Regions from separate parts of the Proteus vulgaris genome, predicted to be linked through region 3. Evidence: predicted binding sites of a transcription regulator. Region 3 holds the regulator's gene; each other region holds the start of a gene.
What was found. Region 3 encodes CRP, which controls carbon source genes, mostly activating them, when cyclic AMP is high. Its sites were predicted from a motif close to ATGTGANNNNNNTCACAT; they were not measured.
Positions count from the first base shown of each region.

Region 1: a site for CRP is predicted at 2,851-2,868, ahead of glpT (glycerol-3-phosphate transporter). Genes of this name have one in related genera too.
Region 2: a site for CRP is predicted at 3,681-3,698, ahead of deoC (deoxyribose-phosphate aldolase). Genes of this name have one in related genera too.
Region 4: a site for CRP is predicted at 3,083-3,100, ahead of serA (phosphoglycerate dehydrogenase). Genes of this name have one in related genera too.

Region 1 is NZ_CP090064.1:496,711-502,707, forward strand. It holds gene glpQ (glycerophosphodiester phosphodiesterase) at 107-1,186, opposite strand; gene glpT (glycerol-3-phosphate transporter) at 1,321-2,673, opposite strand; gene glpA (anaerobic glycerol-3-phosphate dehydrogenase subunit A) at 3,054-4,712, shown strand; gene glpB (glycerol-3-phosphate dehydrogenase subunit GlpB) at 4,702-5,997, shown strand, end outside.
Region 2 is NZ_CP090064.1:3,701,425-3,707,421, forward strand. It holds gene deoB (phosphopentomutase) at 1-1,213, opposite strand, end outside; gene deoA (thymidine phosphorylase) at 1,280-2,602, opposite strand; gene deoC (deoxyribose-phosphate aldolase) at 2,670-3,449, opposite strand; gene LW139_RS17680 (NupC/NupG family nucleoside CNT transporter) at 3,970-5,271, opposite strand; gene LW139_RS17685 (TatD family hydrolase) at 5,619-5,997, opposite strand, start outside.
Region 3 is NZ_CP090064.1:4,042,711-4,048,707, reverse strand. It holds gene yihA (ribosome biogenesis GTP-binding protein YihA/YsxC) at 1-304, opposite strand, end outside; gene ppiA (peptidylprolyl isomerase A) at 575-1,144, shown strand; gene LW139_RS19150 (aminodeoxychorismate synthase component II) at 1,519-2,094, shown strand; gene argD (bifunctional acetylornithine/succinyldiaminopimelate transaminase) at 2,212-3,426, shown strand; gene crp (cAMP-activated global transcriptional regulator CRP) at 3,522-4,154, opposite strand; gene LW139_RS19135 (OsmC family protein) at 4,468-4,875, shown strand; gene LW139_RS19130 (phosphoribulokinase) at 4,964-5,833, opposite strand; gene LW139_RS19125 (YheU family protein) at 5,896-5,997, opposite strand, start outside.
Region 4 is NZ_CP090064.1:3,047,734-3,053,730, forward strand. It holds gene LW139_RS14710 (type I secretion system permease/ATPase) at 1-1,569, shown strand, start outside; gene serA (phosphoglycerate dehydrogenase) at 1,640-2,890, opposite strand; gene rpiA (ribose-5-phosphate isomerase RpiA) at 3,163-3,819, opposite strand; gene LW139_RS14725 (LysR family transcriptional regulator ArgP) at 3,981-4,880, shown strand; gene LW139_RS14730 (oxidative stress defense protein) at 4,952-5,686, opposite strand; gene argO (arginine exporter ArgO) at 5,774-5,997, opposite strand, start outside.

The DNA of each region.
Region 1 (5,997 bases), 840 kb from region 3:
CAGTGTTCACTTGCACTAACCACATACTAATGTATGCCTAGTATCTCATTCACTTGTCGCCTAGCTGCACCTTGAATTATTTAGAGCGTAAATAAAATGCGATGATTTATTTAGCTTGTTTTTGTAAGAACTTAACCCCTAAATCAGGGAAGTCTGTAAAGACACCTTCTGCACCCGCTTGGTTATAAATGATGTCGTAAAGTTGATCACCATCTTTTGCGTATTTAGGAAGTTTATCAATACGAACAGTAAACGGATGAATGGTCAATTTATTCGCATGAGCATCAGCAGACATACCCGTTAAGGTAATTTTTTCTGGCGTTGAGTTTTCTTCCACTAACATATGGTAATCAGGGCCAATTCCATCAGCATAAGTGGCAATCTCTTTCATTGCACCCGGCTTAAACATCCATTCATAGCTGTAGTTTGTCCATGTACCGTCAGGCTGTTTCTCATAAGTCTCATTCCAGTCGGTATAAGCAATTAACTGAACGAGTTTTAAGTCCATGCCCATTTTTGGCATTAATTCTGTTTTGATGCGTTTTAGGTCGTTAGCATCGAATGATTGTAGATAAACATTGTCAGTTTTTTTCGTATAACCGTACTGTTTAAGTACTTCCAGCACTTTGGTGGTAATGTCTTTACCTTCTTGTTCATGAAACCAAGGTGCTTTAATTTCAGGGTAAATACCAATATCTTGGCCTGTTGATTTGTTTAGACCTTGGATAAATTCAATTTCTTCTTGGAAAGTATGTACACGAAAATCCGATTTACCCATAGGGAAACGGTTTGGGTAACTTTGGACCTTTTTACCATCAACAATGTCAAAACCTTCGGTAAATTTCAGCCCTTTAATTTCCTCAAGCGTAAAATCGATAGCATAGTAACGGCCATCTTTTCTTGCTCTATCAGGATAACGATCAGCCACATCTGTTACACGATCAAGATAGTGGTCATGTAAAACAACTAATTCGTTGTCTTTGGTCATCACCAAGTCTTGCTCTAGATAATCTGCGCCTTGGGCATAAGCTAATGCTTTGGCAGGAAGCGTATGTTCAGGCAAATAACCACTTGCACCACGGTGAGCGATAACAACCTTATCGCTTGCCGCTTGTGCGATTGCACTTAAAGATAGAGTTAAAAGAACGCCTGCAACTAACGGTTTTATTCTAAAAGATGTACTCATAAAGCAGCTCCATTTTAATTCTACGTACAATAAAGTTATGTACAGTTGGCAATAAAAAAGCCACATCAAAACAGTTGATGTGGCTTGGTTTTAGAGATGAGATTTAGCTAATTTCATAAATAATCAGTTAGCGATTATTCGTACTTCTGAAGCATTTCACGTTTGTGTTTGGTTTCAGTAACCATCACGATAAGTAATAACACAACAGACAGTGCACTACCGCCGATCATGACCATAAAGCCACCATCCCAGCCGAAGTAGTCAACTGTGTAACCTACGATAGCACTCGCTGCAACAGAACCACCTAAGTAACCGAATAGACCGGTAAAGCCTGCTGCTGTACCTGCTGCTTTTTTCGGTGCAAGCTCAAGAGCATGCAGACCAATCAACATAACAGGACCGTAGATTAAGAAACCGATAATTAACATACACGCCATATCAACATTCGGGTTACCCGCTGGGTTCATCCAGAATACGATAGTTGCGATAGTAACTAAGGTCATGAAGAACACACCTGTTGCACCACGGTTACCTTTGAATACTTTATCTGACATCCAACCACACAGCAGTGTGCCCGGAATACCTGCGTATTCGTATAAGAAGTAAGCCCATGATGATTTATCCATTGCGAAGTGTTTTACTTCACGCAGATAAGTTGGTGACCAGTCCAGCACGCCGTAACGTAGTAAGTAAACGAACACGTTCGCAATCGCAATCATCCACAGAAGTTTGTTAGGGAACACATACTTCATAAAGATTTCTTTTGCAGTCAGTTCTTGTTCGTCAGTTTCCTTATAATCAGGTGGATAGTCGTTTTTGTACTCTTCGATTGAAGGTAAACCACATGATTGAGGGGTATCGCGCATTAATGCGAATGCGATCATTGCAACTAAAATTGCTGCAATTGCTGGCATATATAACGCTGCTTTCCAGTCGTTAAACCACGCCATACCTAATAAGAATAGTAACGGAGGTAAACCACCGCCGACGTTATGCGCACAGTTCCAAATTGAAACGATACCGCCACGTTCTTTCTGTGACCACCAGTGCACCATGGTACGTCCACAAGGAGGCCAACCCATACCTTGGAACCAACCACAAAGGAACAACAGAACGAACATAATCATAATGCTCGAAGTTGCCCATGGCACAAAGCCCATAAATAGCATCACTACAGACGCTAAAATAAGACCTGCTGGTAAGAAATAACGTGGGTTAGCACGGTCAGAGAATGAGCCCATGATAAACTTAGAGAAACCATAAGCAATTGAGATCCCTGATAAAGCAAAACCTAGGTCACCTTTAGAAAAACCTTCTTCTACGAGGTAAGGCATTGCTAACGCAAAGTTTTTTCTTACTAAATAATAAGCAGCATAACCGAAGAAAATCCCCATAAAGATCTGCCAGCGTAGGCGACGATAGACGGGATCTATCTGCTCTTTTGGCAAACGCGCTTTATGTGGCGCAGGTCTAAACAGACTTAACATATTAGCCTCCGATGGCTTTTATTTTAATATGTTGATATTAAATAATGACAAAACGAACAGTGAAATTATCAAAAAATTTTCTTTAACGAACTTAATAGTAAACTTATACAATCAAATTTACTGTGAGGTATTACTCAGTTGTCGAATAATTTTTCAAGATGTGCAATTTTGAGTGATATGTTAACTTTATCAAATACTTTTTGTTAAATAATTTGTGATTAGTATCACAGATGTGGTTTTAACTTTTCACTTGTGAGCGTTTCTCTTTCGTTTTTGCTCATTATCAAACATTAACCACACTTTTTGTGTATCTTATACACTATAATTAACGCTAAAGAATAATTAAGCGTTTGCTGAATGTAATGTGAGAGGGCATCTCTATGATGAGCGGTTCACCAGTGACAGAAACTGATGTCATTATTATTGGCGGAGGAGCAACCGGTGCAGGCATGGCAAGAGACTGTGCACGCCGTGGATTACGTTGCGTCCTGCTTGAAAGACACGATATTGCAACCGGTGCAACCGGTCGAAATCATGGGTTGTTACACAGTGGTGCGCGTTATGCAGTAACCGATCCTGAGTCAGCGCGTGAGTGTATTGAAGAGAATATGATCTTAAAACGGGTCGCTCGTCATTGTGTAGAAAAGACGGATGGCCTTTTTATTACCCTACCCGAAGATTCTTTAGAGTTTCAACAGACTTTTATTCAAGCTTGCCAAGCTGCAGGTATTGATGCTCAAGCGATTTCACCCGAAGAAGCTATTCGCTTAGAGCCTTCTGTTAATCCGAATCTAATCGGTGCAGTTAAAGTACCTGATGGCACAGTTGATCCGTTTCGTTTAACCGCAGCAAATATGTTAGATGCTCGCGAACATGGTGCACAAGTCCTGACCTATCATGAAGTCGTTGGCCTTATTCGTGAAGGTGATCGTGTTAAAGGTGTTAAAGTTTACGATCATCAAACGAAAAGAATGTACGAAATCCGCGCACAAATTGTGGCGAATGCTGGCGGTATTTGGGGACAAAAAATTGCTGAATACGGTGAGTTAAAAGTTCGAATGTTCCCAGCAAAAGGGGCATTACTGATTTTGGGTCATCGCATTAACAATATGGTGATCAACCGTTGTCGTAAACCTGCGGATGCCGATATTTTAGTACCTGGCGATACGATTTCATTAATTGGCACAACTTCAACACGCGTACCTTACGATGAAATTGACAATATGTATGTCACCCCTGAAGAAGTCGATATTCTTATTCGTGAAGGTTCAATGTTAGCGCCAAAACTGGCTCAAACTCGAATTCTACGTGCTTATGCTGGTGTACGTCCTTTAGTGGCAAGTGATGATGATCCGTCAGGTCGTAATGTTAGCCGTGGTATTGTTTTACTCGACCATGCGCAACGTGATGGATTAGAAGGCTTTATTACCATTACGGGCGGTAAATTAATGACTTACCGTTTAATGGCCGAATGGGCGACAGATAAAATCTGTGAGAAATTAAATGTCTCTGCAAAATGTACTACTGCAGAAGAGGCATTACCTGGCTCTCGCCAATCAGCAGAGCAAGCATTACGTAGCGTTGTTTCATTACCTGCACCAATTCGTGGTTCAGCGGTTTATCGTCATGGTGATTTAGCGAATAAATTACTGAGCAATGAACGTATTGATAAAAGCTTAGTATGTGAATGTGAAGCGGTAACGGCAGCTGAAGTTCGCTATGCGGTTAACTCTTTAACGGTTAATAACTTACTTGATTTACGTCGTCGTACTCGTGTGGGTATGGGAACTTGCCAAGGTGAACTCTGTGCTTGTCGTGCCGCTGGATTATTAAACCGTTTACAAGTTACTACTCCTCATGAATCAGAGCAGCAACTTGCTCATTTCCTGAATGAGCGTTGGAAAGGTATTCGACCAATTGCTTGGGGCAATGCATTACGTGAAAGTGAGTTTACCAGTTGGGTTTATCAAGGTTTATGTGGTTTAGATGCAGATATGATTGAAAAAACAGCTTCAGCGGAGGCAGATAATGAAATTTGACGTCATCATTATAGGTAGCGGACTGGCAGGATTAACTGCTGGTATTCGTCTTGCCGAAGCCGGTAAGTCTTGTGCAATCATTAGTAATGGTCAAAGTGCGTTGCATTTTTCATCAGGTTCATTGGATTTATTAACTCATCTACCTGATGGAACTGCGGTTACTCAGCCTAAAAAAGCACTGGCAACGTTAGCAGAGTTAGCGCCAAAACACCCGTATAGCCGTATTGGTGAGATACAAGTTTCAACTTTAATTGAACAAGCTCAGGCATTGTTGGCAAGTACAAGTGGTCTTGAGTATCAAGGTAATGGTGATGAAAACCATTATCGTATTACGCCAGTAGGGCGCTCTCGTATGAGTTGGATGAGTCCAATGCGAGTTCCTATTCATGGTATTGATAAAGCATTGCCGTGGAAAAAACTAGCTGTGGTAGGAATTGAAGGTTTCTTAGATTTTCAGCCACAATTTGCAAGCAACACGCTTAATGAGCAAGGTGTTGAAGCTATTCCTTATCATATCCACTTACCGTTATTAGATAGATTGCGTGATAATCCAAGTGAATTTAGAGCAGTTAATATTGCACGTTATTTAGATAAACCAGAAAACACACAAGCGTTAGCTGACGAACTGAAAAAGCACATTGATGACAGTGTTGAGGCGATTATTTTACCTGCATGTATTGGGCTTGATGCTGAAGAGCCAGTGACATTACTGCAACAGTTAGTAGGTAAACCGATTTGTCTATTACCAACATTGCCACCTTCTCTATTAGGAATTCGTCTACATCAAGCATTAAAACTGCGTTTTCAAAAAGCGGGTGGTTTAATTATGCCTGGTGATCGCGCGGAGGAAGTTGACTTAGTGGGTAACACTGTTACAGGCGTTCATACTAGAAATCACACTGATATTCCTATTCGCAGTGAGCATGTGGTGTTAGCAACGGGAAGCTTTTTCAATAATGGCTTAATTGCCGAATTCGATCGTGTTTATGAGCCTTTAATGGAACTGGATTTGTTAGAGACATTACCTCGTAATGAGTGGACACAAGAGAATGTCTTTGCGAAACAGCCTTATATGCGCTTTGGTGTTAATACCGATAGCCAATTAAGGCCCATGAAATATGGTGAAGTATTAGACAATGTTTATGCTGTGGGCGCTGTGTTAGGTGGATTTGATCCGCTAAATGAAGGTTGTGGTGCGGGTGTTTCAATGATTAGCGCTCTTTATGCCGCGCAACAAATTTTACAGCATCATAAATCAGAACAGACCACATCTGCGGTTGTGGAG
Region 2 (5,997 bases), 340 kb from region 3:
TACCATAATCGACCGGAGATAAACCGAAGTATTTCACAACAGTTTGGCCGATATCAGCGAAGGTTTCACGATGACCTAATGAACCAGGTTTAACTTTAGGACCATAAACCAGAACAGGAATGTGCTCACGAGTATGATCAGAACCTGGCCAAGTTGGGTCACAACCGTGGTCTGCTGTTAAGATAAGAATGTCATCTTCTTTTACCAGTTCCATTAGTTCTGGTAAGCGACGGTCGAATAATTCCAGTGCTTCACCATAACCGACAACATCACGACGGTGGCCGTAAGAGGAGTCGAAGTCAACAAAGTTGGTGAAAACGATTGTGTTATCGCCCGCGAGTTTCATTTCTTCAAGTGTTGCATCAAACAGTGCATCAATACCTGTTGCTTTCACTTTTTTAGTGATACCTACGTTTGCGTAGATATCAGCAATTTTACCGATAGAAACAACATGACCTTGTTTTTCATCAACCAGTTTTTTCAACATAGTTGGTGCTGGTGGCTCTACGGCTAAATCATGACGATTACCTGTACGGGCGAAGTTACCTGGTTTATCACCAATAAATGGACGCGCAATAACACGACCAATGTTGTAATCACCTTTGTTTAGTTCATCACGAGCAATTTCACACAGCTCATATAATTCGTCTAAACCGTAAGTTTCTTCATGACATGCAATTTGGAATACAGAGTCAGCAGAAGTATAGAAAATCGGTTTGCCGGTTTTCATGTGTTCTTCGCCAAGCTCATCCAAAATAACTGTACCAGATGCGTGACAGTTGCCTAAGTACCCAGGTAATTTTGCACGTTTAACGATATTTTCTAGCAGTTCTTGTGGGAATGAGTTTTTCAACTCTTTAAAGTATCCCCAATCAAACAGAACAGGAACACCTGCAATTTCCCAGTGGCCTGACGGAGTATCTTTGCCAGAAGAGATTTCACTCGCGTAGCCATAAGCACCGATGATATCTGCGTTTTTATCTAAACCAATAGGGAATTTACCTGTTGATTCTTCAGCGGCTTTACCTAAACCTAAACGGCAAAGATTTGGCAAATGAAGTGGGCCTTTACGACCTTCTTTATCTGCTTTACCGTCAGCAAACGCTTGTGCGATATGCCCTAAAGTATCTGAACCTTGGTCACCGAATTTCTCTGCATCACCAGCAGCACCGATACCGAAGGAATCTAATACCATGATATGTACACGTTTCATAATTCTCTCTCCTGTGTCATTCTCCGTAGACCACGGATATGTCACTTATAAATCGTAATTGAGTTCTTATTCGCTGATTTGACGGTACACCATTGGTGAGGCTTCACGTTTGCTATCACCAATTACCATCGCTTTACGGACTTCAGCCGCAGCTTCTTGCCATGATTTTTCACTGTTAGCATGGATCATCGCTAACGGAGTGTCTGTATTGATTTCAGCACCAAGCGCTACGATGTCGCTTAATCCCACACTATAATCAATTGCATCAGTGGCTTTACGACGACCACCACCTAATGTCACAACAGACATACCTAATGCACGCGTATCCATTTCTGTGATAAACCCAGCTTTCTCAGCAAATACAGGTTTACTTAATACCGCAGTTGGCAGGTATTTATTGTAGTTTTCAACAAAATCAGATGGGCCTTTCTGTGCTGCAACCATACGACCAAAGACTTCTGCCGCTTTACCGTTATCCAACACATCTTGCAGTTTTTGACGAGCCTGTTGACGATCATCCGCTAAACGGCCTGATACTAACATTTCAACACACAGCGCCATAGTAACTTCAAATAGACGTGGATTACGGTATTCACCAGTTAAGAATTGAACGGCTTCACGAACTTCGACAGCATTACCTGCGCTAGAAGCTAGAACTTCATTCATATCCGTTAACAGTGCTGTAGTTTGACAGCCTGCGCCATTTGCTACTTGAACAATAGACTCAGCCAGCTCTTCAGATTTCTGATAAGTCGGCATAAAGGCACCCGATCCCACTTTAACGTCCATCACTAATGCATCTAAGCCTTCAGCTAATTTTTTACCTAGAATAGAGGCTGTGATAAGAGGGATTGAATCAACTGTAGCAGTAATATCACGGGTAGCATAAAAGCGTTTATCAGCAGGTGCTAATGAATTAGTCTGTCCGATAATAGCAACACCCACGTTACGAATAATATCGCGGAATTTCTCATCATCAGGGAAGATATCGAAACCTGGAATAGCTTCGAGTTTATCTAATGTTCCACCTGTATGACCTAATCCACGACCTGAAATCATAGGAACATAACCGCCACACGCGGCAACCATTGGCCCTAACATCAGTGAAGTGACATCACCCACACCACCTGTTGAGTGTTTATCAACAATTGGACCGTTTAAATTTAGGCTTTTCCAGTTCAGTACTGTACCGGAATCACGCATAGCTAATGTCAGAGCAACACGCTCAGGCATCGTCATATCGTGGAAATAAATAGTCATTGCTAATGCAGCAATTTGACCTTCAGAAACAGTATTATCTCTGACACCGTTAATGAAAAAACGAATTTCTTCCTCTGTTAAAGGATGACCATCACGTTTTTTACGAATAATCTCTTGGGCAAGAAACACTGCAACCTCCTGGCTTTATAGCATTGATAACGCCCACAATAAAACGTGGGCGTATTACACGAATGGATTAGTAACCACTAGACGATTTTTGCTCGCCATGACCTAAAGTGGCTAGTAAATTACCTAACAAGCTTGATGCGCCAAAACGGAAGTGACGGGCATCAACCCAGTTGTCACCCATAATGCGGTTAGCTAATGCTAGATATTGAGCAGCTTCTTCAGCGGTACGAACACCACCTGCAGGTTTAAAACCAACTTCTTTGCCAACACCCATATCGTGGATCACTTGGATCATTAACTCAGCGCTTTCCAGTGTTGCATTTACAGGTACTTTACCTGTGGAAGTTTTAATAAAGTCAGCACCCGCTTTGATTGAAATTTCAGAGGCTTTACGGATAAGAGCAGGATCTTTCAGCTCACCCGTTTCAATGATGACTTTCAATAAAGAACCTGCTTCTGCGCAAGCTTCTTTACATGCTTTAACGATATCAAAACCGATTTGCTCGTTACCTGCCATTAATGCACGGTAAGGGAAAACTACGTCAACCTCATCTGCGCCATAAGCTAATGCCGCATTGGTTTCAGCTAATGCGATATCTAAATCATCATTACCATGAGGGAAGTTAGTTACGGTTGCGATACGGACTTCTGGTGTACCCTGTTCGCGTAACACTTTACGTGCTAACGGAATAAAGCGTGGGTAGATACAAATAGCGGCTGTATTGCCTTCTGGGCTTTTAGCCTGATGACATAACGCAGTCACTTTTGCATCAGTGTCATCATCATTTAATGTAGTTAAATCCATCAAAGACAGCGCAAGGCGCGCTGCAGCGGTTAAATCTGTCATAAAACTCTCCAACGATGTTTCTTAAGCCCTTTTGGGCATACGCTTAAGGTTAGCGATTAAATTTGTTGGCGAGCGGACTTGGTTCCTTGAAGATGTTGTTGTAACTAGTGCTACAACGACAGCTGAGCTCCCTCTCACCGCGCTATGCTCACTTCGGCGACCCGTCATTGAGCCTTCGCCATTCCATGAAGTTTCAGCACATCTTATTTGAACACGCTAAGGAACAATTAGATGTGCTTTACGTCACACTAATCAAATGTAACTTGCAAGCAATGACATAAAAATGTGATTGATATCACAATTAGGTCATTTTCTGGTTTAATGTTACTTTAATACCGTTTTTAAGTCGTCTTTATAACGCAAGAAAAGTGTAATACACATTAAATGACAACCTTTGTGACCATATTCAATACAATCTGCGAAATATCTCACACAATAAAAGTAGTTAACATTACAACAGAAAACAAACATAAAAGAGCAGATAGGTAAAATACCCATCTGCTCTTTACAATTAAATCAATTAAGCGGCAACAACTGCCATTGCCGTTAATGCAAAGAAGAATCCTGCAATTGTTGCACTCATTAAGTTAGAGAGTGTACCAGCTAGCACAGCTTTCATTCCTAAACGAGCCACATCTTTACGACGGTTTGGCGCCATTCCACCTAAACCACCTAGCAGTACAGCAACAGAAGATAGGTTAGCAAAACCACATAATGCAAAGGAGATAATAACCTTCGTTTGAGCAGATAATACTACTAATCCAGAACCTGCAACTAATGCATCCTCTTTTAGGTATTTACTAAATTCAGAGTAAGCATAGAACTCATTGATAACAATTTTTTGTCCAATAAATGAGCCGGCAATGGTTGCCTCACTCCAAGGTACACCAATCAAGAAGGCAATTGGTGCAAATACCCAACCTAGCACCAGTTCTAATGAGAAATTCTCATAGCCAAACCAGCCACCAATGCCACCAAGAATACCATTGACTAATGCAATCAAGGCGACGAAAGCAAGCAACATGGCACCTACGTTTAGGGCAAGCTGTAGACCAGAAGATGCGCCCGCAGCTGCGGCATCGATAATATTGGCTGGTTTTTCGTCATCTGCCATTTTATCAAGCGCATCTTTTTGATCGTCTGGCGTTTCTGTTTCAGGGATCAACAATTTAGCAAAGAGTAAACCACCTGGCGCCGCCATAAAGGATGCGGTGATCAAATACTCTAATGGCACACCCATGCTGGCATACCCAGCAAGCACTGAACCCGCAACAGAAGCTAAACCACCACACATAACAGCAAAGAGTTCAGAGGTTGTCATTCTTGCAATATAAGGGCGAACAACAAGTGGGGCTTCTGTTTGTCCAACGAAAATATTTGCAGTGGCAGACATAGATTCTGTTCGTGATGTGCCAAGTACTTTTTGTAAGCCACCACCGAGAATTTTAATGACAATTTGCATAATGCCAAGGTAATACAGCACTGCAATGAGTGAAGAGAAGAACACGATAACAGGCAGTACGCGTAGGGCGAATACGAAACCGCCACCACCAAACAACTCGAACATTTTATCTGATACTAGGCCTGCAAATAGGAAGCTCATCCCGTTATTGCCGTAATCAATTACATTCTTGACGCCATCAGAAACCGCAAGAAGTACCTCGCGACCACCGTCGGAATAAAGAACAAATGCACCTAAGCCAATCTGAATAAGGAATGCGCCACCAACTGTACGTAGTCTAATTGCACGTCGATTGCTGGAAAACAGAATGGCTATCAAAATTAATGTTGCCATTCCGACCAAGCTCATAATGAGTTGCATTGAAGGATCCCTGTTCATATAAAAATTTAATGGATTATCAATAACGCTCTAGTCAGAGCTTATTGACTCTTTTTGCCGGATAATTATACCTAGTCTAAGAAAAGAACCCTCAACATCCATCACAAATAGGATCTGAAAAAAGTAACAAAAAGGTCACAAATGAGAAGCAGATCACATAAAAAGAGAGGAAAACGCATTTATTGAATAGGTTGAATAAAGGGAAAACATCATATGATTAACAATCCTTGTATTCAATCTTAGACAATAAAGTTAAATAAACACCTTATTCATATAAATAAGATTAAATTAAAATGAATTTTTAATCGTAGAATGAATCAATTCAACAACTAGGCATTATCTGTTAACCGAAATAATTGTAGGCTATTAAGATAGAGTTGCTGTGCAATTACCTCAGAGGGTTCTTGACGTAGCTCACAGAGTTGGGAAAAAACATATTGAATACGCTCAGGCCGATTAGGCTCACCTTGGAAACCACTCACTGGCATATCAGGAGCATCTGTTTCTAGTAATAGCGATTCGAGTGGCAATGAAGCAATTGCTCGACGTGTCTTTTGTGCTCGTTCATAAGTAATCGTACCACCAACACCAATAAAATAACCTTGCTGAATAAATTTTTCAGCTTGTTGCTGGCTTCCTGCAAAACCGTGTACAACCCCTTTACGCGGAACATCATAACGACGTAACAGCGCACTTAACTTATCGTGA
Region 3 (5,997 bases):
ACTCACCTAAAGAACGTTGCCATTTGCGCTTCATTTCTTCAGGAACTTGAGCATAACCGTAGCCAGGTAAATCGACTAAGCGTAAACCCTCTTCAATTTGAAAGAGGTTGATTAATTGAGTACGGCCTGGGGTTTTACTGGTTCTTGCTAACCCATTTTGTTGGGTTAAGGCATTTAAAGCACTGGATTTACCGGCATTAGAGCGACCCGCAAAGGCAATTTCAATCCCTGTATCTGGTGGTAAATGGCGGATATCAGGCGCACTGATGATGAAATGTGCTTTTTGGTAATTAAATTGGGCCATTATGGTATAAACCTCTCTGAAATAATGCGGCTTCTCATGCATACTCATTTCAATTCTGCATGAGAAAGAATATCTAAAATATCTATTTGCTCTATTTTGGCGCAATTTAATGACTTATAACAGAGCTTAAAAATTAAAATTTACTCTGTTATGACGTAATTAGACTTATTGAGCGTAAATAAAGGTAAATGATTGGCACTATTTACCTCAGCGAATTAGAATCGCTGCATATTAAGTAAGTTGTAGACTATTAAAGTAAAGGATCCCTGCATGTTAAAACGTTTTCTTGTCACCTTCGTTACCGCTTGCACTTTAACAACAGCGACTTTTGCAATGGCAACGGGAGAAACCTTCGTTAAATTAGTCACCTCTGAAGGCAATATTGAAATATCACTGGATAATAAAAAAGCCCCAATAACAACGAAAAATTTTATTCAGTATGTCGAAGATGGATACTATAACGGCACAACTTTTCATCGTGTTATCCCCGGTTTTATGGTTCAAGGCGGTGGTTTCACTGCTGATTTGCAACAAAAGCAGACCAGAGCGCCAATTAAAAATGAAGCAGATAATGGGTTACGTAATGTAAAAGGCTCTATTGCTATGGCACGTACGTCGGATAAAGACAGTGCAACCAGTCAATTCTTTATTAATGTGGCTGATAATGCCTTTTTAGATCACGGTCAACGTGATTTTGGTTATGCCGTATTTGGTAAAGTGGTAAAGGGTATGGATGTGGTTGATAAAATTTCACAAGCTCAAACCCGCAATATTGGTCCTTACCAAAATGTGCCGGTAAAAACGGTTACTATTTTATCTGCTGAAGTCGTAAAAGAATAAACGCATTATTGGGATAGGGTATTTACGTATTCTGATAAGATAAAATACATATAAACCGGAGTGAAAGTATTCATTCCGGGGTTTTTAGTACGAAAAAAATATTTTTTATCGTCTGTTTTTTCGTGTGATCTCCTGCAATAAGTATTCATTACACTATTAATCACTGTATTCATCATCAATTACCGTCATTATTGTTATTGCGCAATAAATCAGCAGATTTTCTTGCTTACTATTCATATTTTATACCTGTGCTATGATAATCGGCTTTGTTGTACCCAAGTCGGTTAAACAACGAGCTATTTTGGCAAATATACACTCGCTTTAAAATAGTAATAAAATAGATAATGATAAGAAAATCAGTCGGATAGGCTAATATGCTGTTACTTATTGATAATTACGACTCGTTTACCTACAACCTCTATCAGTATTTCTGTGAATTGGGTGCTGAGGTTGTTGTTAAGCGTAACGATGAGATTGGACTTAAAGAGATAGAAAAGATGATGCCAGCACATCTTGTTATCTCGCCAGGACCTTGTACTCCTGATGAAGCCGGGATCTCTCTTGAGGCTATACAGCGGTTTGCAGGTGAAATTCCTATTCTTGGCGTTTGTCTTGGACATCAAGCAATAGGGCAAGCTTTTGGTGCATCTGTTATTAGAGCACGAGAAGTTATGCATGGTAAAAATTCATTGATACATCATAACCAACAAGGCGTTTTTAAAGGACTTAATCGTCCTTTAAGTGTAACGCGCTATCACTCTTTAGTGATAGATGCTACGACGTTACCTGTGCCTTTTGAAGTAACGGCATGGAGCCAACATGATGGAAATGTTGATGAAATTATGGGAATTCGCCATCGTACACTTCCAATTGAAGGGGTTCAATTTCACCCAGAAAGTATTTTAAGTGAACAAGGGCATGAGTTATTAAATAATTTTCTTAAATATTAATAAGATAGTATTTAAATAGCGAAATAACGCCTTTTTATACAAAACCACATTTGATTTTTTATTCATATTTAGTGATTATATTTTCACATTGAAGATGAATAACGATCAGGTGGGGTAATGACAAAGCAAAGCATCAACCGGGCAACTTACGATCAAGTAATGTTGCCAATTTATTCACCCGCAGAATTTATTCCTGTTAAAGGGGTGGGAAGTCGAGTTTGGGATCAGCAAGGAAAATCTTATATTGATTTTGCTGGTGGTATTGCTGTATTGGCATTAGGACATGCTCATCCTGCACTGAATCAAGCATTGAAAGAACAAAGTGAGCAACTCTGGCATGTGAGTAATATTTTTACAAATGAGCCTGCACTGCGTTTAGCACAAAAATTAATTGATAATACATTTGCAGAGCGTGTCTTTTTTGCTAATTCAGGCGCTGAAGCGAATGAAGCTGCATTTAAATTAGCTCGCCATTATGCGATCACTCGTCATAGTCCTTATAAAACCAAAATTATTGCTTTTCACCATGCCTTCCATGGTCGAACTCTGTTCACTGTATCTGTAGGAGGACAGCCTAAATATGCAGATGGGTTTGGCCCAAAACCTGCCGATATCGTACACGTTCCTTTTAATGATTTAGATGCCGTGAAAGCGGTTATTGATGATCATACATGTGCCGTTGTACTAGAACCAGTACAAGGTGAAGGCGGTGTAACAGCTGCTACTCCTGAATTTATGAGGGGGCTACGTGAGTTGTGCGATAAACATCAAGCATTACTTGTTCTTGATGAGGTACAAACGGGTATGGGGCGTACAGGTAAGCTTTTTGCTTATATGAATTACGATGTAACTCCCGATATTATTACTACGGCAAAGGCGCTAGGAAGTGGTTTTCCACTCAGTGCGATGTTAACGACACAAGAGATAGCGTCGGTAATGGGAGTAGGAACTCATGGTACAACTTATGGTGGTAATCCATTAGCGTGTGCAGTGGGTAATGTTGCATTTGATTTAATCAATACACCAGAGGTACTTGAGGGTGTAGAAAAGCGCTATCAGTGGATTGTAGACGAGCTCACGGCAATAAACCAAACCTACAACGTCTTTTCGCAAATCCGTGGGCAAGGATTATTGATTGGTGCACAACTTGCACCACAATATGAAGGCAAAGCGAAAATACTATTAGGGTTAGCTGCAAAACATGGGTTAATGATGTTAAATGCAGGGGCTGATGTTATGCGTTTTACGCCATCATTAATTATTACCCAAGAAGAATTACAAGAAGGAATGGCGGCATTAAAAGCAGCTATTGCGGAGTTTGTAAAAGAGTAGTCCTTATTATAAACCCCATCACAAGAATGGGGTTTATACAGATTTTTTATCAATAGCCCTTTGTATCGGGCTATTGTTTGTTCGGGCAGGGAAACTTAGCGAGTCCCGTAAACGACGATTGTTTTACCGTGTGCAGAGATCAGGTTTTGATCTTCTAGCATTTTAAGAATACGGCCTACAGTTTCGCGTGAACAACCAACAATTTGACCGATTTCCTGACGTGTAATTTTAATTTGCATGCCATCAGGATGCGTCATAGCATCGGGTTGTTTTGCTAAGTTTAGTAAGGTTTGTGCAATACGACCTGTTACATCAAGGAAAGCAAGGTTACCTACTTTTTCTGATGTGGTTTGTAATCTGTTCGCCATTTGAGCTGACAGGCGCATCAGAATATCAGGGTTGACCTGAATTAATTGGCGGAATTTTTTATAGGAAATTTCTGCTACTTCACAGGCTGTTTTTGCTCTAACCCATGCACTACGTTCTTGATCTTCTTCAAATAATCCAAGTTCACCGATGAAATCGCCCTGATTCAGGTAGGAGAGGATCATTTCTTTCCCTTCTTCATCTTTAATAAGAACAGCCACGGAACCTTTAACAATATAATAAAGTGTTTCCGCTTTCTCACCTTGGTGGATCAGCGTGCTCTTGGATGGATATTTGTGAATATGGCAGTGTGACAAAAACCATTCAAGAGTCGGGTCTGTTTGCGGCTTGCCGAGAACCATTCGCGTTATCCTCTGTACGTTAAATGCAGCCATTCAAAACGGATAGACTCCCTTTTGAGACAGCGTGCTTAAAAATCCTATCTTGACCTATTAACTTCCTGAGAACACGGTAAGTTAATATGGAGTAGATTATAATAAATGAGAAAATAATGCATTGATCTTAACCACTATCATCAAGCAGATATTGTTTTTAACACAATTAGTGCATTAAGTCTCGTTTTACGCAGTCAGCATAATAAACCTATTTGCTAATTGCTAGTTGAATTATGAGAATGTACTCTTTTAGTTTCTGTCATGTTTAGGGGGAAAATAAATGGAAGCACGAGTTAAGTGGGTTGAAGATTTATCTTTTGTTGGTGAGTCTTCATCAGGTCATCAAATAATGATGGATGGGAACTCTGGCGATAAAGCACCAAGCCCAATGGAAATGGTCTTAATTGCTGCGGGTGGATGCAGTGCGATTGATGTCGTTAGTATTTTACGCAAAGGGCGACATCAAGTCACTGATTGTGAAGTGAAATTAACATCAGAGCGTCGTGAAGAAGCTCCACGTTTATTTACTGATATCAATTTACATTTTATTGTTTCAGGTAAAGAACTCACAGATAAAATTGTTGAACGAGCAGTTCAATTATCTGCAGAAAAATATTGTTCCGTCTCTTTAATGTTAGGAAAAGCAGCTAATATTACACATTCATTCGAAATAAAAGACGCTGAATAAATTTGATATTTTAAAATAAAGTTTAATTTAGAAATAATATCCCTTAATAAAGGGGATATTATTTTTATAAAAATAGATTTTATTTTTGTTAACTGATCTTTTCGCCATTTAATAATTTTTTGACTAATGGCGCCATAATTAACTCCATCGCTAATCCTAATTTTCCACCAGGCACCACAATTGTATTTATTGTTGACATAAATGAGCCATGCAACATTGCCAGTAAATAAGGAAAATCAATATCCGTTAAGCCTCTAAAGCGAATAACAATAAAACTTTCATCAAGAGTTGGGATAGCTTTAGCTGAGAATGGGTTTGATGTATCGACAGTAGGGACTCGTTGAAAGTTGATGTGAGTACGCGAAAATTGCGGAATGATATAGTTAATATAATCATCCATAGAACGCACCACTGAATCTCTTACGGCTTCTTGTGAGTGGCCCCGTTCGGTTGTGTCTCGGATAAGTTTTTGTATCCACTCAAGGTTAACGATAGGAACTACACCCACTAGTAAATCAACATGCTGTGCGACATCGTGTTCATCAGTGACAACACCTCCGTGTAATCCTTCATAAAAGAGTACATCGGTATTATTGGGTAATGATTCCCATGGTGTAAAAGTCCCTGGTAATTGGTTGTAGGGCGTTGCTTCATCATAAGAGTGCAAATATTTACGTGATTGGCCTTGTCCTGTTTCACTATAATGGCTGAATGTGGAACTCAGTAGGCTAAAATCATTTGCTTCAGGGCCAAAATAGCTAATATGTCGCCCTTGTTCTTTGGCTTTTCTTATCGCCATGTCCATTTCAGGGCGAGTATAACGATGAAAACTATCCCCATCAATTAAAGCAGAATGTGCATTAAGTTGCTGGAATATCTTACGAAAAGCTTGGCTCGTGGTAGTCGTTCCTGCTCCACTTGAGCCAGTAACCGCGATGATAGGATGTTTGACTGACATAGGTTATCCTTTTGCAAAATAAGGTTAGCCCTTATTGGTGGCGATATTTCGCTCTGGAGTGATTAATCAGAGCGAAATTGCGATGCAGGCATAATATTGACGCTTTCATGAAGTTCTGACCAAACTAATACGGCTTCACCGGATTTAAGTTGTTTTTTTACGTC
Region 4 (5,997 bases), 990 kb from region 3:
AGAAATTTATCAAACTTACATCTATTAGGTTATTTATTACTCTTAATAGCAATTACCGAACCTGTTTATCTTTTTCTAAGAGACAAACTGTATACATTTATTTCTTGCCAATTTAGTGCCGATTTTTCAGGAAAAATTTATCAGCATCTTATTCGCTTACCGAGTGCTTTTTTTAATCAGCGACAGTCAGGCCAAATAATTGCTCGTATTCAAGAGCTTTCACATATTCGTCAATTTATTACTGGTTCCGCATTAATGTTAGTGCTCGACCTGATTTTTATTATTGTGTTTATTTCTGTAATGTTTACTTATTCCACACCATTAACTTGGGTAACGTTAGGGGCATTAATTATTTATTTTACACTTTGGCTGATCCTTGGCCCTCTTATTCGTTATTGGGTTGAACAGGAATATCAAGCTAATGCTGATAATACCAGCCTATTAACCGAAACAATGAACGGTATAGAAACTATCAAAATTACAGCAACAGAAAATCGCTTTATCGACAAATGGCAATATAAACTCACCGACCATATTAACAAACGGTTTTCAGCTACTAAAAAAACTTTATTAGCTCAGCAGCTTATATTTATCATTCATAAAATCACAACGGCGATTATTTTGTGGCAAGGTGTTAATTTAATTATTAATGCACAAATGACCGTGGGTGAACTTATTGCATTTAATCTCTTTACTGCGCATATCACACAACCTATTTTACGTTTAGCACAATGCTGGCAGGATTTTCAACAAGCAACGATTTCTCTACGTCGTATCGGTGAAATTTTAAATACGCCGACAGAACATCAATATTATGGATTAGCAACAGTACCCCAAATCATAGGTCGTATTGATTTTTCAAATGTCTATTTTCGTTATACCGCTCATACGCCAGATGTTATTGAATCTCTCTCGTTTTCTATTCCTGCTGGACAATTTATTGGTATTACCGGTCGCTCTGGCTCAGGAAAAAGTACCGTTACACGTTTAATTCAACGTCTCTATACGCCTCAACAAGGACAAATTTATATTGATGGCATGGATTTGGCTATCGCCGATCCTCTCTCATTACGCCAAAGTATTAGCATTGTTTTACAAGAAAGTTTTTTATTTAGTGGATCTATTATCGAAAATATTCGTTTATCAAAGCCCAATGCAAATGAAAGAGAATTAATAGAAGCATGCCAACTTGCAGGCGCTCTAGAGTTTATTGAGCAACTTCCTTTGGGATTTAACACTCAAGTCGGAGAGCGAGGAGCTAATTTATCAGGAGGGCAACGCCAACGTATTGCACTGGCAAGAGCTTTATTAACAAACCCACGTATTCTTATTTTAGATGAAGCCACATCAGCATTAGATTACATCTCTGAAGCGCAAGTTTTGGCAAATTTACCTCGGATTTGTAAAAACAGAACCGTGATTAGTATTGCACATCGTCTCAATACCTTAGCACATTCAAATTATATTTATGTCATAGATAAAGGACGGATATTAGAAGAAGGAACACATTCTAATTTGCTTGAAAATAGAGCGCTTTATTACCAATTATGGAAACAGCAAATTCAATAATAAAGTTTAAAAAACAAAAAAGGCTCGAAATACCGAGCCTTCAATATTTTACTGATGATTACATCAATAATTAGTACAGCATACGAGCACGAATAGTACCAGGTAATGCTTTAATTTTTTGCAACACTAACTCTGCTTGAGCCTTGGTTTGCGTTGTAATATCAATCACAACATAACCGACATTGCCTGAAGTTCGCAGGAATTGTGCTGCCACGTTGATGTTTTGTTCAGTAAACACATTATTGATACTATTCATCATACCTGGGCGGTTTTCATGAATATGCAGTAAACGGTTTACATCATCGCCGTGGCTTGGTAATGAAACTTCAGGGAAGTTAACCGCAGATAGCGTAGAGCCATTATCTGAATATTTAGCTAATTTACCAGCAACTTCATAACCAATATTTTCTTGCGCTTCTTGTGTTGAACCACCGATATGTGGCGTTAATATCACGTTATCGAATTTAATAAGTTCAGAGACAAACGGATCGTTAGGATCGTTATTTGCACCTGGCTCAGATGGGAACACGTCAACGGCAGCACCAGATAAATGTTTTGATTCTAACGCTTGTGCTAATGCAGGAATATCAACCACTGTACCACGAGAAGCATTGATAAGAATTGAACCTGGTTTCATGCGCTGAATTTCTTCATGACCAATCATATTCTTTGTTGATGGTGTTTCTGGTACATGCAAGCTGACAATGTCACACATATTCAATAGTTCAGACAGATGACGAATTTGTGTTGCATTACCCAGTGGCAGTTTATTTTCAATGTCATAAAAATAAACATCTAAACCGACACTTTCAGCCAAAATACCTAACTGTGTACCAATATGGCCATAACCAATAATACCTAGTTTTTTACCACGCGCTTCAAAACAGCCTTTGGCTTGCTTATCCCAAACACCACGATGTGCTTTCGCGTTGGCTTCCGGAATACGGCGCAGTAATAACAGTAATTCACCTAGCACCATCTCAGCCACGGAACGAGTGTTTGAGAAAGGCGCATTGAAAACAGGGATACCGCGACGAGCTGCCGCATCTAAATCAACTTGATTGGTCCCAATACAGAAGCATCCTACAGCAACTAATTTTTCAGCGGCTGCAAAAATTTCTTCTGTTAAATGAGTGCGGGAACGAAGACCAACAAAACGTGCATCACGGATAGCTTCTTTTAATTCTTCGTCCGATAACGCACCTTTGTGATATTCAATGTTGGTATAACCCGCAGCTCTTAAATTTTCTACTGCACTTTGGTGCACACCTTCAAGGAGTAGAAACTTTATCTTTTCTTTTTCCAAAGATACTTTGACCATTTACCCTGCCCTATCGTTGTTACATTTAATGAAAAACAAAATCCTGTCTCAACAACATAACAAAAATAGAGTTTGTGGCAATACAACCGATTGCAGTGATGGCAGAATAAGCGATAAAGAAAGCGATTTTCTACCGAGTAAAATGATTTTGACTTTGAAAAAGGCAGGATTTTAAAGAGAGATATAACTATGGTGTGATATATATCACTGAATTTGCAGTTTCTAAAATAATTTTAAAAAGAGGTCGCCATCGCCACCTCTTTTTAGTCATCTTACTTAATAGTTTTAACGCCTTCAGATGTTCCCATTAAAACGACATTTGCACCACGATTAGCAAATAATCCTACTGTAACCACGCCTGGAATACTGTTAATTTTATTTTCCAGTTCAATAGGGTTAAGAATTGTTAAGTTATGAACGTCTAAAATAACGTTTCCATTATCTGTTACCACGTTTTCACGATATTCAGGCAAACCACCCAATTTAACCAATTCACGAGCTACATAAGAGCGCGCCATTGGAATAACTTCAACAGGTAGAGGAAATTTACCTAATACATCCACTTGTTTAGATTCATCAACGATACAGATAAATGTTTTTGCCACACCTGCAATAATTTTTTCTCGCGTTAATGCAGCTCCGCCACCTTTGATCATTTGCATATGGTGGTTGATTTCATCAGCACCATCAACATAGATATCTAAAGAATCGACTTCATTACAGTCAAAAACAGGAATGCCGTAACTTTTTAGTTTTGCTGTTGATGCTTCTGAACTTGAAACCGTACCTTCAATTTGACCTTTCATTGTCGCTAATGCGTCAATAAAATGAGAAGCTGTGGAGCCTGTTCCCACTCCCACGATAGTACCGGGTTTTACATATTCAAGCGCCGCCCAACCTACTGCTTTTTTCAATTCATCCTGAGTCATTTAAAAAAACCTTATTTATCACGTTAATGGACTAAGAATAGCATATTGCATTCAAAACTAGCACGAGACACATCAAAAACTGAGAAGCAACATTTTAACTCATTACAACAAAAAATATGGCATAGTAAGCAACAGAATATAAAATCAAAGAGAGTCTGTTAATGAAACGCCCTGATTATCGAGCATTACAAGCCCTTGATGCCGTCATTCGCGAACGTGGTTTTGAAAGAGCTGCACAAAAGTTATGTATTACACAATCTGCCGTTTCACAGCGTATTAAACAATTAGAAAACTTATTCGGCCAACCATTATTAGTGCGAACTGTTCCCCCTAAGCCCACAGAGCAAGGGCAAAAACTATTGGCATTATTGCATCAAGTAGAATTACTTGAAGAACAATGGTTAGGTGATGAAAATAGTGGCTCCACACCGCTTTTACTCTCTTTGGCGGTGAATGCTGATAGTTTAGCAACGTGGTTATTACCCGCTTTGCACCCAGTTTTAACACAACTGCCTATTCGGCTTAATATACAAGTTGAAGATGAAACGCGAACACAAGAACGCTTAAGAAGAGGCGAAGTCGTTGGTGCAATCAGTATTCAGCCACAAGCATTACCAAGTTGCCTTGTTGATCAATTAGGCGCTCTTGATTATCTATTTGTGGCCTCTCCTGATTTTGCTCAGCGTTATTTTGCAAATGGCGTAACTAAGTCATCGTTATTAAAAGCCCCTGCAGTCGCATTTGACCATCTTGATGATATGCATCAAGCATTTTTACAGCAAAACTTTGGTTTATCTCCGGGTAGCGTACCTTGCCATATCGTTAATTCTTCTGAAGCATTTGTGCAATTAGCAAAACAAGGTTCGACATGTTGCATGATCCCTCATCTACAAATTGCTAATGAGCTAAAGAGTGGAGAGCTGGTTGATTTAACTCCGGGACTTTGCCAGCGGCGTATGCTTTATTGGCATCGTTTTGCACCAGAAAGTAGAACGATGAGAAAAGTGACAGATGCACTGATTAATTTTGGCCGTAAGGTTTTAAAACAAGGTGAAGAGTAGCACGGCTATTTCATCTTTTAACACAAAAAATAGGCTTCTCTAAGAAGCCTATTTTTTTTACCGTAACATAATTATTTAGTGCGTTTTAGTTCAAAAACAACATCCACATAATCTTTAAATTCGATACTTTGTTGTTCATAAGTTTCTTGCACTGCTGCTGGTGCTTGGGCTTTTAATGCCATTGCATCCATACGTACTTGTGCGATTGGATAAGGTGTCGCTTCTGGCGCACGATAGCTTACACTATAGACTGCACCTAAATCAGCACCAAAACCTTTTGCAACAGAAGTTGCTTGATCAATGGCATTTTTAATGGCCACTTCTCGTGCTTTTACTTTGTATTGTTCTGGATTATTTACGCCAAACTCAACGTTATTAATTTCATTTAAACCAGCCGCTAATGCGCCATCAAGTAACGTATTAAGCTGTTCTAATTTCTTAATTTTGACATTCACAGTACGTGTTGCTGTATAACCATTAATCACCGAACGCTCTGCTTTTTTATCATACTCATAGTTTGGTTGAGTACGGATATTAGCAGCGTCGATATCTTCCTTCACAACACCATTTTCTTTTAAGAAGGCAAAATACTTTGCAACACGCTCATCGACTTGTTTCTTAGCCTGAGCCGCATCTTTTGCTCTTTCATTAACCTGAATATTTAATGTCGCCATATCAGGAGCTGCTTTAATTGTCGCATTACCCGATGTTGTAATATGTGGTCCTTCTGGCTCCGAAGCAGCTAGCGCAATGGAAGGTAATCCCAGCGTAAACATGGATGCTAATACAATCGCTCTTAATTTCACAAAAAACCCCCTGACAAAATTAATTTTAATGTCCTGTTTTTAGGACTAAGAAGAACATTAGCATATATGATGTAAAGTTCTTTAAGATTAAAAGAGAGTTTTCCATCCTTGTGCTACTAATTGAACAGCAATAAACCACATCACACATCCTACAAACATATTAATAATGCGTTGAGAGTGTGTTTTGCTTAATATTGGAGAAAACCAAGCCGCAAGTAGTGATAATGCGAAAAACCAACTTATAGAGGCAAATACAGCACCAATTGTAAACCAAGGGCGAAGCTCTGTGGTTAATTGTCCACCTATACTGC